Regions from separate parts of the Rothia sp. HMSC069C01 genome, predicted to be linked through region 1. Evidence: predicted binding sites of a transcription regulator. Region 1 holds the regulator's gene; the other holds the start of a gene.

What was found. The regulator HspR, encoded in region 1, represses chaperone genes until heat shock. The targets are predictions, from matches to a motif close to AAGTTGAGTCNNNNNGACTCAACTT.
Region 2: clpB (ATP-dependent chaperone ClpB) is a predicted target of HspR. The motif match lies at 6,426-6,450, and genes of this name have one in related genera.

What each region holds. Positions count from the first base shown of each region.
Region 1 is NZ_KV817381.1:56,526-64,799, reverse strand. Features, by position in the region: gene HMPREF2981_RS02360 (amino acid permease) at 1-545, opposite strand, end outside; gene HMPREF2981_RS02355 (amino acid permease) at 1,050-2,513, opposite strand; gene HMPREF2981_RS02350 (hypothetical protein) at 2,899-3,303, shown strand; gene trmB (tRNA (guanosine(46)-N7)-methyltransferase TrmB) at 3,445-4,263, shown strand; gene HMPREF2981_RS02340 (heat shock protein transcriptional repressor HspR) at 4,313-4,768, opposite strand; gene HMPREF2981_RS02335 (DnaJ C-terminal domain-containing protein) at 4,772-5,812, opposite strand; gene HMPREF2981_RS02330 (nucleotide exchange factor GrpE) at 6,015-6,587, opposite strand; gene dnaK (molecular chaperone DnaK) at 6,590-8,274, opposite strand, start outside.
Region 2 is NZ_KV817379.1:191,029-199,302, reverse strand. Features, by position in the region: gene sucC (ADP-forming succinate--CoA ligase subunit beta) at 203-1,369, shown strand; gene sucD (succinate--CoA ligase subunit alpha) at 1,399-2,316, shown strand; gene HMPREF2981_RS01435 (VIT1/CCC1 transporter family protein) at 2,685-3,893, opposite strand; gene HMPREF2981_RS01430 (Dps family protein) at 4,178-4,678, opposite strand; gene HMPREF2981_RS01425 (HAD family hydrolase) at 4,955-5,614, opposite strand; gene HMPREF2981_RS01420 (hypothetical protein) at 5,689-6,282, shown strand; gene clpB (ATP-dependent chaperone ClpB) at 6,508-8,274, shown strand, end outside.

The DNA.
Region 1 (8,274 bases):
GCACCCACGATAATGAGGGCGCAGATGGCAACAATCTTAATCATGGCGAACCAGAACTCGATCTCACCGAAGTTCTTCACCGAGGGCAGATTCAGCGCCAGCAGCGCAATAATCACGACGAGTGCTGGAACCGCCTTCGGTAAATCGGGCCACCACAGCTCGGTATAGCCCACGATTGCGATAATATCTGCGACCGCGGTGACCACCCACATGAACCAGTACGACCATCCAAGGAAAAACCCTGCGGGGCGCCCGATCAGGTCGGTAGCAAAGTCTGAGAATGACTTATATTTCAGGTTTGATAGAAGGATCTCACCCATCGCACGCAGCACCAAGAAGATAGCGGCGCCGATAACCATGTAGACCAAGAGGATAGATGGACCAGCTTTAGAAATTGCCTTACCGGAACCCATGAAAAGCCCGGTACCAATAGCACCGCCGATAGCAATGAGCTGGATGTGTCGGTTGCTCAGCCCGCGGTGCAGTTCTTCAGCATTATCTGTCGTGTCTGCCGCCGATGCGGCATTATCGTGAGGTTGCTGCATGACAGTTCCTCTTTCGTGGTTGGGTCCCGCAGCCGAGCGGGACAGCCCCGGCTTTCGGGGCGGCAAGTGCAGCACTCAGCCCGTAAGATACGGTGAGCTATCACAACTTTTGAATATATATTCTACATAACAGGGACGGTATTGTGTAATTATCTCCAAGAAGTGTGTCGCGTATCTATAGCATGCGTCACGAACAATAAATTCTTTATATCGAAATTCAAAAAATTTCGGAAGGAATCTGTGAAAAACCCTTGACAATAAGCCTTACTTTCGGAAAACACAGCGCACGTGAGGTACGTCCCTTTATTGCCTAACTCGCCACATTCTCAAAAGAAAAATTCTCATCATATATGATTTCTATACAAATTTAAGAATATCTATACATACTGGGGTCTGTTCTGGTACATGCCGTATGTCATCGCCCCCAAAGACACAGCGGGCGGGATGCCGCACGTTTTTTCTACGCACCGCGTCCCGCCCGCTAATGAGGAAGAAATAAACTCGCTACTCAGATTCCACCTGTGCCGACTCCGCAAGAAGGCGCTTACGCGCATGACGGCGCACCATAATCTCATACCCAAGCTCGACCCCAATAAACCAGATAGGGCTAAGCGCCAGAGCCAACCCGGTTTCTGGCTGCAAGCTCAGGGCATAGATCATCAGAGCGAAGAACACCAAACCAACCCAGCTCATCGTGCGACCGAACGGCATCTTATACTGAGAGACTTCATGCCGTTGAGGGAACTTCTTGCGGTATACCAGGTACGACACCAGAATCATCGACCATGTGAAAATACCCATAATTGAGGCCACCGAAGTCACGACAGTAAACGCTTCCAGAAGCTCACGCCCAAACGCCAGCATCACCAGGCTAAAGAGCAGAAGAACCGTCGTCAGGTACAGGGCGTTCGTGGGCACACCGTTCTTCGAGAGCTTCTTCAGGAAGGAAGGCGCATTCCCCTCCTCTGCTAGGCCATACACCATGCGCGAGGTCGAAAAAATACCTGAGTTCGCCGAAGATGTTGCCGAGGTCAGCACTACAAAGTTAATGAGCGAGGCAGCAATTGACACACCCGCCAGTGAGAACATCCCCACGAAAGGGCTCATGTTAAGGTCGAGTTTATCCCAGGGAGTCACCGCAAGAATTGCCGACAGCGGCAGCACATAGAACAGCACCATGCGGAAAGGCACAGCGTTAATCGCACGCGGCAGGGTACGTTCGGGGTTCTTCGTCTCTGCCACGGCGGTGCCCACCAGCTCAGCACCCACGAACGCGAACAGCGCAATCTGGAACGAGCCCAAGAAACCCGTTAAACCGTGAATAAACACACCGTTGCCCGAAGGTCCCGGGCGATCCCACAGGTGCGTGATGGAGGCGACCGTTCCATCCGGGCTCGTAAACCCGAACACGACCATCACGGCACCCACGGCAATAAGCGCCAGAATCGACACGATCTTAATCATCGCGAACCAGAACTCGATCTCACCGAAATTCTTCACCGAGGGCAGGTTTAGAGCCAGCAGCGCCCCGATTACGATAAGCGCGGGAATAAACGAGGGAAGTTCGGGAAACCAGTAATGCGTGTAATCCGTAATCGCCAGCACATCCGCAATACCCGTGGTCACCCAAAAGAACCAATACGACCAGCCGACGAAAAAGCCCGCGCGCGCACCCAAAATATCCGATACAAAATCGGTGAATGACTTGTACTTCGGGTTAGACAGCAGAATTTCGCCCATCGCACGCAGTACAAAATAGATGATGACGCCAATAATCGCATAGACAAACACGATGGAAGGTCCCGTGAGCGAAATAGTCTTCGCCGATCCCAGGAACAGCCCGGTACCAATCGCACCGCCAATAGCGATGAGCTGGATGTGTCTGTAACTTAAGCCACGCTGCAGGCTCTCTTCACCCGTCGAACTCTCGTTCTCGGTAACGGCATGTTCGGAAGGCCGCTGTGTCACTATTCCTCTTTTCTATGCGCGCTCTGCCCTGCGGGCTACAACCTCGACAGGAAGCCCCGACCTTCGGGGCATCACGATGCAGTTCAGATTTTCGCACGAGCACGGCTCACGGAAAATCGCATCGTTACGCCATGACTACACAGAATTCTACCCGCAAAAGGCGCCTGCACCGATTACGTCTTAGGTACTGGAAGCGCGGCAACACGCCGAGGGCACATCTCTACTCTCCCGCTAAAACGCTGAAAAATAATGCTTACCGCAAAAATTATGTTAAAACTTTACGATTAAATAAACTTTCCTGAGGTTTGCCGCTACAATTGCAATGCCCGGTGCGGAAACACCGCATCACTCATCTCATCACAAAATATCAGGAGGACACTCACTCATGGGTAAACTATCAAATGCTGCACTGCGCCTCACCACGGGCGCGCTCGTGCTCGATGCAGGCATCAAGAAACTCGGCGCCGACGAAGGTACCTACGCATATCTGCAGCAGATGGCAGCAACCGGCGTTCCCGCCGTCGCCAAGCTGGAGCCGAAAACCTTCGGCAAACTTATTTCATACTCAGAAACCGCACTCGGCGCCACCCTGCTGACCCCCTTTATTCCTGCCCGCCTCGCGGGCGCGGGTCTGACCGCCTTCGGTGCGAACCTCATGACCATGTACTTCCGCAACCCCGACATGCATGACGGTGCATTCCGCCCCACCCAGGATGGGCAGCAGCTCGCCAACAACATCGTGATTCTCGGCGCGGGCTTAGCGCTGTTGTTCTCCGGCAAGAAAAAGTAGCCTGCACGGCGAATTTGCGGTCGCAAAGACCAAACGGGGGCAGTTTCTTCAGTACAATGAAAAACTGCTCCCGAAATTTTTAACTCCCCAGAATTTTTAACAGTGCCTCTCTCCGCGCGCCGCTACGTTATCCTGATAGGTATGTCATCTCAAGAGCAGAACGCGCAGACCACCGCATCAGCCAACGCCGATGCGCCCCAGACGCCCGAGAAGAAAACGGTACCGCCCGAGTTCTTCCGCCAGCCCTACTCCTTCGTGCGCCGTGGCGACCGCCTGACCTCGCGCCGCCAAAAAGCGTGGGACACCTACTCCCAAACCCACGTGCTCGACATACCCCGGCTGCAGGCAGATACCTCTGTAGCCCCCGAAGCCGCCTTCGACCCGGTCACAATCTACGGGCGCGAAGCCTACCAGGTGGTCGAAATCGGTTCCGGGCTGGGCGAAGCAATCGTGCACCGCGCCTGTGAAATGCCCGAGGCAAACTTCCTTGCTGTTGAGGTCTATACCCCCGGCATTGCGGATCTGCTGCTCAAGATGGGGCAGGCCGGGGTTGAGAATGTGCGCGTCGCTCAGGCTAACGCCCCCGAACTGCTCGATAACATGCTGGAAGAAAATTCGGTTGATGAGCTCTGGGTTTTCTTCCCCGACCCTTGGCACAAGTCACGCCACCACAAACGCCGCCTGGTCTCCCCCGCTTTTGCCGACAAGGTTGCGCGCGTGCTCAAACCCGGCGGAATCTGGCGCCTTGCTACCGACTGGGAAGAATACGCTCACGTGATGCGCGATGTCATGGAGGCACACCCCGACTTCGAGAATCTGCATGCCGGTGAAGGCGCTACCGAGGACGACCCCGTGGGTGGTTGGGCGCCGCGCTGGGAGGGGCGTATCCTGACCAGCTTTGAGAGGAAGGCTCGCGAGGCAGGAAGGCGCGCCCACGACCTGACGTATAGGCGTAAGTAAATACTCGCAGCTGCCGTTTCAAAGCGGCAGGTATTGGGGCGGTCAAGCCCTATTTCTGCCGGTACAGCACTACCGCCGAGGAGCGTTTGCGCGGCGCCGGGCGCTGCCCCCGCTGGATGTTCACCACATCCCCGCGGGTGCTGGCTGCGAACACTCGTTCCGCCAGGCCCAGTTTGGCGTGCGCATCCTCAAGCTGAGCCTGCAGGCGGGCAATATGATCCCGGTGTTCCTCAACCATCTCTTCAAGCTCAATAATCCGGCGGATTCCCTCAAGCGAAACGCCCTCCTGCGAGAGCTGCTGAATACGCTGAAGTAAATCCACATCGCGCTGCGAATAGCGCCTGGCCTTACCCGGCGCACGCGAAGGCTGCACCAGCCCCAGGCGATCGTATTGGCGGAGTGTCTGCGGGTGCATCCCCGCCAGCTCCGCCGCTACCGAAATCACAAAAACCGGCCGGTCGGCGCTGTAGGCAGATGCCGACGACTGCTTATTATGGGCACTCATAAGCTACCTAACTTTCTTCAAAAGGTCCTCACGGGGGTTCTCCTGCGGCGCCAGAGCAATGAACTTCTCGAAGGCTTCCTTCGCCTCATCGCTTAGGTTCTGCGGCAGGTGTACCTCGGGGATCACCAGCAGGTCGCCGGTGCCCGACTTGGTTGTGAACCCGCGTCCTTTCGCACGCAGTTTACGGCCCACGCTGCCGGGGGTCAGCCGCAGTTTGACGGTTTTACCGCCGGGTACGGGTACTTCCAGCACACCGCCGTTGACGGCCTCTTCCAGAGTGACGGGGGCACGCAACACCAGGTTGTTTCCTTCGCGACTGTAGTGCGGGTCATCTGAAACACGCACGGTCACGATCAGATCGCCGCCGGTGCCGGGGCGGCCCTTGCCACGCACACGCACCTTCTGCCCGTCCTTCACACCCGCCGGGATGCGCGCCTCAGTACTCGTGCCGTCCGGCAGGAACACGGTCGCCTTGGTGCCCGTGTACGACTGCGGCAGGGTAATACGTGTGCTGGTGGAGAGGTTATTATCCTGCGGGGCACGCTGCTGCCTGCCGCCGAAGCCTTGAGCTCCCCCGAACCCGGTGGCATCCCCAAAATCGGCACTCGTGAACCCGGCGGTACGGCGTGAACCACCCGCGCCGCCAACGCCACCACCGAAGAGTCCACCGAGCAGGTCTTCAATGTTGATACCTTCGCCACCGCCGCTGGTCGTGAAATGCACGTTTTGGCCGTTAAATCCGCCGAAACCACCGGCACCACCAAATCCGCCAGCGCCGCCTCCGAAGCCGCCATTAGCGAACCCTGCGGCACCGTATTTACGAATCTGGTCGTATTCTTCGCGCTGTTTCTTATCCGAGAGTACATCGTAGGCTTCGGAGACTTCCTTGAATTTCTTCTCGGCTGTCTCGTTCCCGGGGTTTAGGTCGGGGTGATATTTGCGCGAGAGTTTGCGGTAAGCCTTTTTAATATCAGATTCAGAGGCGTCTTCTTTCACGCCGAGGGTTTTGTAAAAGTCTTCTGACAGCCAGTTTTCGCTTGCCATGTAAGTTCTCCTTCCCCGTCGTCCGGGGTTCTTGTAACGCCCCGTCCAAAGGGGCACAACCTTAGTTTTTAATCCTATATAAAGTTTAGTCTACTAGACTCAATTTTGGAAGAGAAATCCCAGAAAATCCGCGGAAATATACGGCAAACGGGCGGGCTCTCAATTCCTCAAGAACCCGCCCGTTATGTGCTCTACGGAGCGTTTATTCGGCGACAGCCACCGCAACCTGGGCGGTGCGTACCACGCGATCTTTCACACGGTACCCGTATCGCAGAACCATCGAAATATGGTCCGGTTCTACCTCGCTGGTCGGCTGCTGCATAACCGCTTCGTGAATATTCGGGTCGAAGGGCTCGCCCACCTCACCGAAGCGTTCCACGCCTTCTTTTTTGAGAGAATCCTCAAGCTTGGTGGCGATCGCAGCGAATGGGCCTTCCTGCAGGTCGCCGTGCTTGCGTGCGGCATCAATATCGTCGAGCACCGGCAGAAGCAGGCTCACGATATCGCTCGCCACGAATTCTCGAAGCTGTTCCTTCTCGCGGGCGGCACGGTTCTTGAAGTTCGTGAACTCCGCCTGCAAGCGAAGCAGGCTGTCCAGGCGTTCTGCCGCGAGTTTCGCATCCTCTGAGGGTGCTTCCTCGTTCGGCTCGGGGGTTTCCCCCGCCGCAGCATCGGCTACGGCAGGGGCTTCCTCAGCCTCGGGGTGACCCTCGGCGGCGGGGGCGTTGAATGCCTCCTCCAGTGGGTCTCCCGCAGTGTTCTCGTGTTCAGCCATGATTACTTCTTCTCGTCTTCGTCCTCGTCGATAACCTCGGCGTCTACCACATCTTCGTCATCTTCCTTGGAGGAAGAAGCGGAGTCTGCGTTAGCCTCTGCCTGTGCGGAAGCGTACAGAGCCTCGCCCAGCTTGGTCTGGGATGCCTGCAGCTTCTCAAGAGCGGACTTCACGGCATCGTCGTCATCGCCTTCAAGAGCTTTCTTGAGCTCGTCAACATCGCCCTGAACCTCAGTCTTGACGTCTTCGGGCAGCTTCTCGCCGTTCTCCTTCAGCAGCTTATCGACGGAGTATGCCACAGACTCTGCCGCGTTGCGGGTGTCGGCTGCCTCGCGGCGTGCCTTATCCTGCTCTGCGTGAGCCTCAGCGTCCTTGACCATGCGGTCAATGTCTTCCTTCGAGAGGGAGGTACCGCCGGTGATGGTCATGGACTGCTCAGCACCGGTGCCCTTGTCCTTTGCGGAGACGTGCACAATGCCGTTGGCGTCAATATCGAAGGTGACCTCAATCTGGGGTACGCCGCGCGGTGCGGGGGCGATACCGGTCAGCTCGAAGGTACCCAGGTTCTTGTTGTCGCGGGTGAATTCGCGCTCACCCTGGAACACCTGAATCGACACGGAAGGCTGGTTGTCTTCAGCGGTCGTGAAGGTCTCAGAACGCTTGGTCGGAATAGCGGTGTTGCGCTCGATCAGCTTGGTCATCACGCCACCCTTAGTTTCGATACCGAGGGACAGCGGGGTCACGTCGATCAGCAGAACGTCCTTACGGTCACCCTTGAGCACGCCAGCCTGCAGGGCTGCACCCATTGCCACAACTTCATCGGGGTTAACACCCTTGTTGGGTTCGCGGCCGGTGAGTTCCTTCACCAGGTTAGCCACGGCGGGCATACGGGTGGAACCACCCACGAGCACGACCTCGGAAATATCCGAAACCTTGATACCTGCTTCCTTAATAACGTCCTGGAAGGGCTTCTTGGTGCGTTCGAGCAGGTCGCTGGTGAGATCCTCAAACTTTGCGCGAGAGAGCTTCTCGTCCAGGTGAATCGGGCCTTCGGGGGTTACCGAGAGGTACTGCAGCGAAATGTTGGTGCTGGATGCGCTGGAGAGCTCCTTCTTAGCCTGCTCAGCTGCCTCCTGCAGACGCTGCAGAGCGATCTTGTCTTTGGAGAGGTCTGCACCGGTCTTGGACTTGACCTGCTCAAGCAGCCAATTCACAATGCGCTGATCCCAGTCGTCGCCACCCAGACGGTTGTCGCCGCTGGTTGCGCGCACCTGAATGGTGGAGAAGCCGTCTTCGTCCTTGCCAACTTCAAGCAGGGAGACGTCGAAGGTACCGCCACCAAGGTCGAAGACCAGAATCAGTTCGTCTTCTTTACCCTTGTCCAGGCCGTAAGCCAGTGCAGCTGCGGTCGGCTCGTTCACAATGCGCAGAACGTTCAGACCTGCGATTTCGCCGGCTTCCTTAGTAGCCTGGCGCTCAGCGTCGTTGAAGTATGCGGGAACGGTGATAACCGCATCGGTCACTTTGTCGTTCAGGTATGCTTCAGCATCGTTCTTGAGCTTCTGCAGAATACGTGCGGAAATTTCCTGCGGGGTGTATTTCTTGCCGTCAATTTCAGTCGTCCAGTCGGTGCCCATGTGGCGCTTGACGGACGAGATGGTGCGATCAACGTTAGTAACCGCCTGGC
Region 2 (8,274 bases), on a different contig from region 1:
ACACGTGATGCCACCCACAAAAACCGGGTTGATGTGCACCCATAAGTGCACACTAACCTATATTTCCGATAAAGTAGAGACGAGAGGATTTCGAAAGCGTTTTCGCGCGCCCGCACGGGTGCCAAGGCGCATCGTATGAACCTCATGAGACCAGGCCGTCGCACCCCATGCGGCGGCATCACTTCGACGAAGAAGGACACCTGTGGACCTTTTCGAATACCAGGCGCGCGATCTCTTCGCAAAGCACGGTGTACCCGTGCTCAAGGGTATTGTTGCGACCACTCCCGAAGAAGCAAAGGCAGCAGCTGAGGAAATCGGCGGCCTGACCGTCATTAAGGCTCAGGTTAAGACCGGTGGCCGCGGTAAGGCCGGCGGTGTGAAGCTCGCTAAAAACCCTGACGAGGCATACGAGTACGCTCAGCAGATTCTTGGTATGGATATCAAGGGTCATACCGTTCACCGCGTGCTGGTCGCACAGGGTGCTGATATTGCTGAAGAATACTATTTCTCGATTCTGCTTGACCGTGCAAACCGTTCGTACCTTGCCATGTGCTCGGTAGAGGGCGGCATGGAAATTGAGCAGCTCGCCGCTGAACGCCCCGAGGCTCTCGCTAAGGTTGAGGTGGACCCGCTGGTGGGCATCGACTCCGCTAAGGCACAGGAGATCGTTGAGGCCGCCGGGTTCTCTGCTGAACTGCAGCCTAAGGTGGTTGAGGTTCTCGTGAAGCTGGGCGATGTCTTCAAGAAGGAAGACGCAACCCTTGTTGAGGTTAACCCCCTCGTGCAGACCCCCGAAGGCGATATTCTGGCTCTTGACGGCAAGGTCTCTCTCGACGATAACGCGGAATTCCGCCAGCCGGATCACTTGGCGCTTGTCGATAAATCCGCCGAGAACCCGCTGGAAGCTAAGGCTAAGCAGCACGACCTGAACTATGTGAAGCTCGACGGTGAAGTTGGCGTTGTCGGCAACGGTGCCGGTCTGGTGATGTCTACCCTGGATGTGGTAGCATACGCTGGCGAAAAGCACGGCAACGTGAAGCCCGCCAACTTCCTCGATATCGGTGGCGGCGCATCCGCTGAGGTTATGGCTGCGGGCCTTGAGATTATTCTGGGCGATGAGCAGGTTAAGAGCGTTTTCGTGAACGTCTTCGGCGGTATCACCTCGTGCGATGCCGTGGCTGAGGGCATTGTGAAGGCGCTTGAGATTCTGGGCGATTCCGCAGCTAAGCCGCTTGTGGTGCGCCTGGACGGCAACAACGTGGAGGAAGGCCGCCGCATCCTCTCTGAGGCAAACCACCCGCTCGTGGTGCAGGCAACCACCATGGATTCAGGCGCCGACAAGGCAGCAGAGCTCGCTAACAAGGCGTAATCGCCACCGAAGGATTTATAGGAAAAACTATGTCTATCTTTGTGAACAAAGACTCTAAGGTCATCGTTCAGGGCATCACCGGCGGCGAAGGCACCAAGCACACCGCTCGTATGCTCGCAGCCGGCACAAACATTGTGGGCGGCGTGAACGCCCGCAAGGCTGGCACCACCGTTACCCACAAGGCAAAGGACGGCTCCGATGTTGAGCTGAAGGTCTTCGGTACTGTTGCCGAGGCTATCTCAGAAACCGGTGCGGACGTTTCGATTGTTTTCGTGCCGCCCGCCTTCACCAAAGCCGCCGTGCTTGAGGCTATTGAGGCTAAGATCGGTCTGGTCGTCGTCATTACTGAGGGCGTTCCGGTGCAGGATACCGCCGAGTTCTGGGCTGCCGCGAAGGCTTCGGTGGACGAGAACGGCAAGCAGATTACCCGTATTATCGGGCCGAACTGCCCCGGTATTATCACCCCTGAGGAGTGCCTGGTTGGCATTACCCCGGCGAATATCACCGGAAAGGGCAAGATCGGTCTTGTCTCTAAGTCGGGTACCCTCACCTACCAGATGATGTTCGAGCTTGCCGACATTGGGTTCACCACCGCTATCGGTATTGGCGGCGACCCGATTATCGGCACCACCCATATTGATGCTCTGGAGGCTTTCGAGGCTGACCCGGAGACCGAGGGCATTGTGATGATTGGTGAGATTGGTGGCGACGCAGAGGAGCGCGCCGCCGAGTACATCAAGGCAAACGTCACCAAGCCTGTGGTCGGTTACGTTGCTGGTTTCACCGCTCCCGAGGGCAAGACCATGGGCCACGCGGGTGCGATCGTCTCAGGTTCTTCGGGGACCGCCCAGGCGAAGAAAGAGGCCCTGGAGGCTGCTGGCGTGAAGGTCGGCAAGACCCCTTCCGAGGCCGCTAATCTGATGCGCGAAATCTTCGCCAACAAGTAGCATTTTGCCCGGTTCGGGCAGCTAATAAGACCCCCGGCGGTGCGAGCCATTACGCTCGCGCCGCCGGGGATTCATATATAATCAAAGTACTAATTCGCTCCTGTCAACGGCCCTCCACTATCGGGAGAGTGCCAACGGCAGGAGTTTTTCTATTGGGCTTGCGAGGGAGTGTAAAACAAAGAACCAGTCTCTCCATTATGATTACTCTTTGCGCAATGCTGTATAGCCGATGACCTGATATGCAAGTAGCTAAAGCTGAAAGACTGCTTGGATGCGCCAGTTCAGGATGCCACGTCATATGCGTGGCATTTCGTGTATCGCAAAGGGGCAACGCCGCTGGCGTAGAGAAAGTATGGAACGGAATAGACCTACCCCAGCGTAGTGCCGAAGGCTAGGCCCAGCAGGTAGGTGATGCCCGCCGCGCCTAGCCCGATAAGGATTTGGCGCAGCCCGCGGCGCATCGGGGAAGAACCCGAGAGCAGGCCCACAATACCGCCGGTGAAACCCAGCGCCATGGTGACGAACAGGAGCGAAAGCAGCATCGCCCAGAGGCCGGAAAGCCCGAAAATATAGGGCAGAATCGGCACGAGCGCCCCGGATGCGAAGAAGCTAAACGAAGCCGCCGCCGCACCAATATCCGTACCCAGTGCTACATTCTCTTCCTCACCTTCCTCATTAGCACGATGCGACAGTGACGGGTCGCAATCGCAGTCGAGGTACCCGAAACGTTCCAGCGCGCGGTGATGCGCCGCCTCCTCATCCATACCGCGCGCCCGGTAGATGAGCTCAAGCTCGTTCGCATCAATATCAAGGTCACTCGCCACGCGCAGGGTTACCTGGGTCGGCTGGGATGCATCCAAAAGTTCGCGTTGGGAACGCACCGAAACGAACTCGCCCGCCGCCATGGAAAGCGCACCCGAGAGCAGCCCGGCAATCCCCGAAAGCAGCACCATAGAGCTGGATGCGCCCGAGGCCGTAATACCGATCGTCAGCGCCAGGTTCGAGACCAGCCCATCGTTCGCGCCGAACACCGCCGCGCGGAAGTTACCCGAGAGCTTTTCACGCCCGTTAGTGGCTAGGGCACGGATAATTTCTTCGTGAATAGCCTCGTCAGCTGCCATTTCTTCGGTGGCATCCGGATCCTCGGCGTAGGGGGAGCGGGATTCGGCCATTTGCGCCATTGCCAGAATAAAGACCGACCCGAAATGCTTCGCCATGAACTGCAAAAATGCGGATGAGAGCGACGGGCGGACGGGTTTGCCAACGTGTTCACCGAGCATATCGCGCCAGTGTTGTTGATGGCGTTTCTCAGCCTCGGCAACCTGCATCAGAATCTCACGCTCTTCGCCCTCGGCACGCTGGGCCAGATAGCGGTAGATGCGTGCCTCCGACTCTTCATCGGCGAGATAACGCCGCCACCGCCGGATTTGTGCTTCACTCGGCTGGGTGACGGGATGGTGCCGTGCCGGTATGTGCCCGGTCGCCGGGGAAGAATCTTCGGATGCGGTGCGAACCCCCTCAGTCTGTGCGGTGAGAAGATGCTCGCTCTGAGTTTTATGCGGTTCGGCCGATGTCATAGATATCCCGGGTAGATTGGTGTGCAACTCACCAGCATAGGGGGTTCGTCCTCGAAAATCTAGGAAAAGGTGCCGGTGCTTTTATGTTCGCTGCGTCGAAAAATATCTTTCCCAGTACCCTCATTGGTACGTTTCTTCATGCGAAAAAGAATTTACAGGTAGCGTGAGAAACGGCTGTTAAGAAAACCTGAGGAAAATCAATACAGGGGATAGTTAGGACAATAAAGGTGCCGCCTCCCGCGTAGGGGAGACGGCACCTTTCGTTCTAAAATCCTGTGTGCGGATTACTTGATTTCGCCTGCGCTATTCTCTAGGAATGCGCGAACGAACCACTGGAACTTCTCAAGCTCAGCGGTCTGGCCGATCAGCAGATCCTCGGTAATGGGGTCAACCTTGCCGGCGAACTCGATAGCCTTGCGCTGGTCTTCGATCACGCGGGTGTAGACATCGTTGAGGGCGTGCAGGTGCTCGGTCACGCGAGCGCGGCCTACGGGGTAATCCTCGTGGTTGCGTGCTGCGACCAGCGCACCAGCGAGACCATTGGGGGTTGCACCCAAGGTTGCCATACGTTCTGCGATGTCGTCCACGAAGTTGCGAACGGTGTCGACCTGCGGGTCAATCATTTCGTGCACGGCGATGAAGTCGGGGCCGGTTACGTTCCAGTGTGCGTGCTTTAGGGAAAGATGCAGTTCGTTGAGGTCGTGCAGGCGAGCCTGCAGAACCTCGGAAATTTCTTTGCCTTCGTCAAGAGTAAGTCCGGGTGCGGTGTATTGTGCGAATGTCATGTGAGACTCCTTCTTAGTGCGTAGATGCTGCTTCAAGGGGGTAGACGGCGGGGGATTCTCACCCGCTATCTCCTCACAAAAGCGTTATCCTTAGTAAATCATTTTTACGCCCCGGAGTCAAGTTTATTTTTAGTAATTCATAATAAGGGTGGCTTTGGATGCGGTTCTGACAACGCTAAAAAATAGCCCAGATAAGGCTTAGCACACCCCGCCACAACCCTGTGCAATCAGTGAACCATCATCGTGAATACAGTGAGGAATACGAAAATCGGGCGGCTATTCGCCTAAGGCGCGCACCGCATCCAACGTTAACTCGGTATGTAACATGCGGGCATGCCCCAGCTCGGCGGGAACCTCAAGCTCGCCCGGCACTACAATTACTTTCATGCCCGCCGCTGTCGCGCTGCGCACCCCGGATGGCGAATCCTCAAGTGCCACACACCGGCTAGGCTCAACCCCCAAACGCTGCGCAGCCAAAAGGTATGGCTGCGGATCCGGCTTTGGATGCGTCGTCTCATCGTTGCCGATAATGACCGAGAACGTTCCTTCCGGGGCGGCATCGGCTGTACGCTGAGCGATCGACGTAGTCGCATTCGTAACAATTGCCGCTGGAATCTGGGCATCACGCACTTGGGTCAGGAAACGCTCAATACCGGGCAGAAACTCCACCTGCTGATGCGCCAGCGCCTCACGAACCTTGGCAACCAGGCGCTCATTAATCTGTTCATCCGGCAGATCAACCCCGCGTTCGCGCAGGCGGTCAAGCGTAAATTTCATGGAAAGCCCCAGACAATCCAGGGTATCCTGCTCGGTCCAGGTGCCGCCGAACTCGGCCGCAAGAGCAACCTTCGCGGCAGCCCACACCGGCTCGGTATCCACAAGCGTGCCGTCATGGTCGAAAAGAATTGCGGCGGGAAAAGAAGAATTATTCGTCATAGTTTAAGCCTACAGGTCGGGTGTTCAGGTGCCCATCATCCTGCACATGTGCCACAGCTAGTACTATGGGCTATGTGAATAACGTATCCGAACATCACGAAGGGCAGGCACCAATACGCCCGCCGCAGCGTATGCATCCGATCCGGATTATGACGCTTTATCTGGCCTACCCCATGGCGTTTGTCTCTGCCGCCTGGATTACCGTAGGCCGTGCTCTCTTTGGTGCCGCTGGTGATCTCGTGCCCATTTTTGCTATCTCATTTGGCCCAGCACTCGCCGTAATTCTGTGTCTGGGTGCATGGTGGATGTTTCGTGATGCGCATCGTCGCGTCGCCAGCGGCGAGTACGCGCGGGTTGGTGCATCCTGGGGATTCGTATTTTCCGTGTGGGTCTGCTGGGTGCTCGCATTTCTCTTTGGGATGTTCATTCCCGACTACCGTGCCGGGGTACCGGTGTCAGGAATTGGTGCGCTCGCGGGTGCCGATTACGTGGGCTACGGTGCAGGATTTGGGAATACTTTCGGAATTTTGACCTTTGCCATGGCTATTACCGCCGCTGTGATCGCTTTCAATGCCAATAGGCGCTCGGCGCGCATGCAGCAGGGTGTTACTGACGAGGTTTTGGAGGAACAGGCGCGACAGCAAAGCCCGTATGACTTCTTGGACTGAGGCCTAGTCTGGCCCTCTCATCCCGCGCCCTAAAAAGGCTCTTTATGCGAATAAAGCGTATTTTTCACCGCTTTATTCGCATAAAGAGCCTTTTTAGCACTGAATTTTGGTTCCAAAAACCCGCATTAACCCCTTGCATCCAAACCTTGAGTGTAGTAGACTCAAGTTAGCTGTAAAAAGAAGGCGCAGGATGCGCCCCGCACAAGACGCGAAAGGATAAGATTTATGGACGCAAAATTCACAACCAAGAGCCAAGAAGTGCTCTCCGCCGCTAATATGAACGCGCAGACAGCGGGTAACCCCAGCATCGAACCTGCGCACATCCTCAAAGCACTGATGGATCAGCGAGAAGGCGTTGCCGTAGCGGTTCTCAAGGCCGCAGGGCTCGATATCGACGCCATTTCGGAAGCCGCATCCGCAGAGATTAAGAAGCTGCCGAAGGCATCTGGCGCATCCGTACAGAACGCAAACTTCAGCCGCAGCGCCCTCGCCGCTATTCAGAGTGCGCAGACCCACGCTCAGAAATTCGGTGACACCTATATCTCTACCGAAATGCTGCTGCTGGGCATCGCAAGCGGCGATAGCGATACCGCTCGCGCGCTTGAAAACCTGGGCGCAACTGCCAAAGTTATCGAAGAGACCATTCCCCAAGTACGAGGAGACCGCACCGTGGATACCCCGGACCCCGAAGGCACCTTCCAGGCCCTTGAAAAGTACGGAACCGACCTGACCGCGCTCGCCCGCGAAGGCAAGCTCGACCCCGTGATTGGCCGAGACTCCGAAATTCGCCGCGTGGTGCAGGTGCTTTCCCGGCGTACCAAGAACAACCCCGTGCTTATTGGTGAACCCGGCGTCGGTAAAACCGCCGTGGTCGAAGGGCTGGCTCAGCGCATGGTCTCCGGCGACGTCCCCGAATCCCTGCGCGGTAAAACCCTGATCAGCCTTGACCTTGGATCCATGGTTGCGGGCGCTAAATACCGAGGCGAATTCGAGGAACGCCTCAAGGCCGTGCTCGAAGAAATCAAGAAATCCGAAGGCCAGATCGTCACCTTTATCGACGAGATGCACACCGTGGTTGGTGCGGGCGCATCCGAAGGTTCTATGGATGCGGGCAATATGCTCAAGCCCATGCTGGCGCGCGGCGAGCTGCGCATGATTGGTGCCACTACGCTTGACGAGTTCCGCGAGAACATTGAGAAAGACCCCGCCCTGGAACGTCGTTTCCAGCAGGTGTACGTGGGTGAGCCTAGTGTTGATGACACTATCGGTATTCTGCGCGGACTCAAGGAACGCTACGAGGCGCACCACAAGGTGCAAATCTCGGATGCCGCCCTGGTTGCCGCCGCAGCACTTTCAAATAGGTACATTCCCTCACGTCAGCTGCCCGATAAGGCGATTGACCTGGTGGATGAGGCCGCATCGCGCCTGCGCATGGAAATCGACTCGGCCCCCGAGGAAATCGACCAGCTGCGCCGCGCCGTAGACCGTCTGACCATGGAAGAGCTGGCCCTCAAGAACGAGACCGACCCGGCGTCGAAGGAACGCCTGGCGGCGCTGCGCAAAGACATGGCTGATAAGAAAGAACAGCTGGATGCGCTCAACGCCCGCTGGGAAGCCGAAAAGGCCGGTCTGAACCGCGTGGGCGATTTGAAGAGCGAAATCGACGAATTACGTTCGCGTGCCGAGGTGGCACAGCGCGAGGGTAACCTGGCGGATGCATCCCGCCTGCTCTACGGCGAAATTCCCGCCAAGGAGAAGGAACTGGAAGAAGCTCAGCGCGCCGAAACTGAGGCTCATGGCGAGGCTATGGTCTCTGAAGAGGTCACGGCTGACGACATTGCTGAGGTTATCTCTTCCTGGACGGGTATTCCCGCCGGGCGCATGCTTCAGGGCGAATCCGAGAAGTTGCTGGAGATGGAGAAACGTATCGGTGAACGCTTGATCGGTCAGGAAGCCGCCGTGGTTGCCGTAGCGGATGCGGTTCGCCGCGCC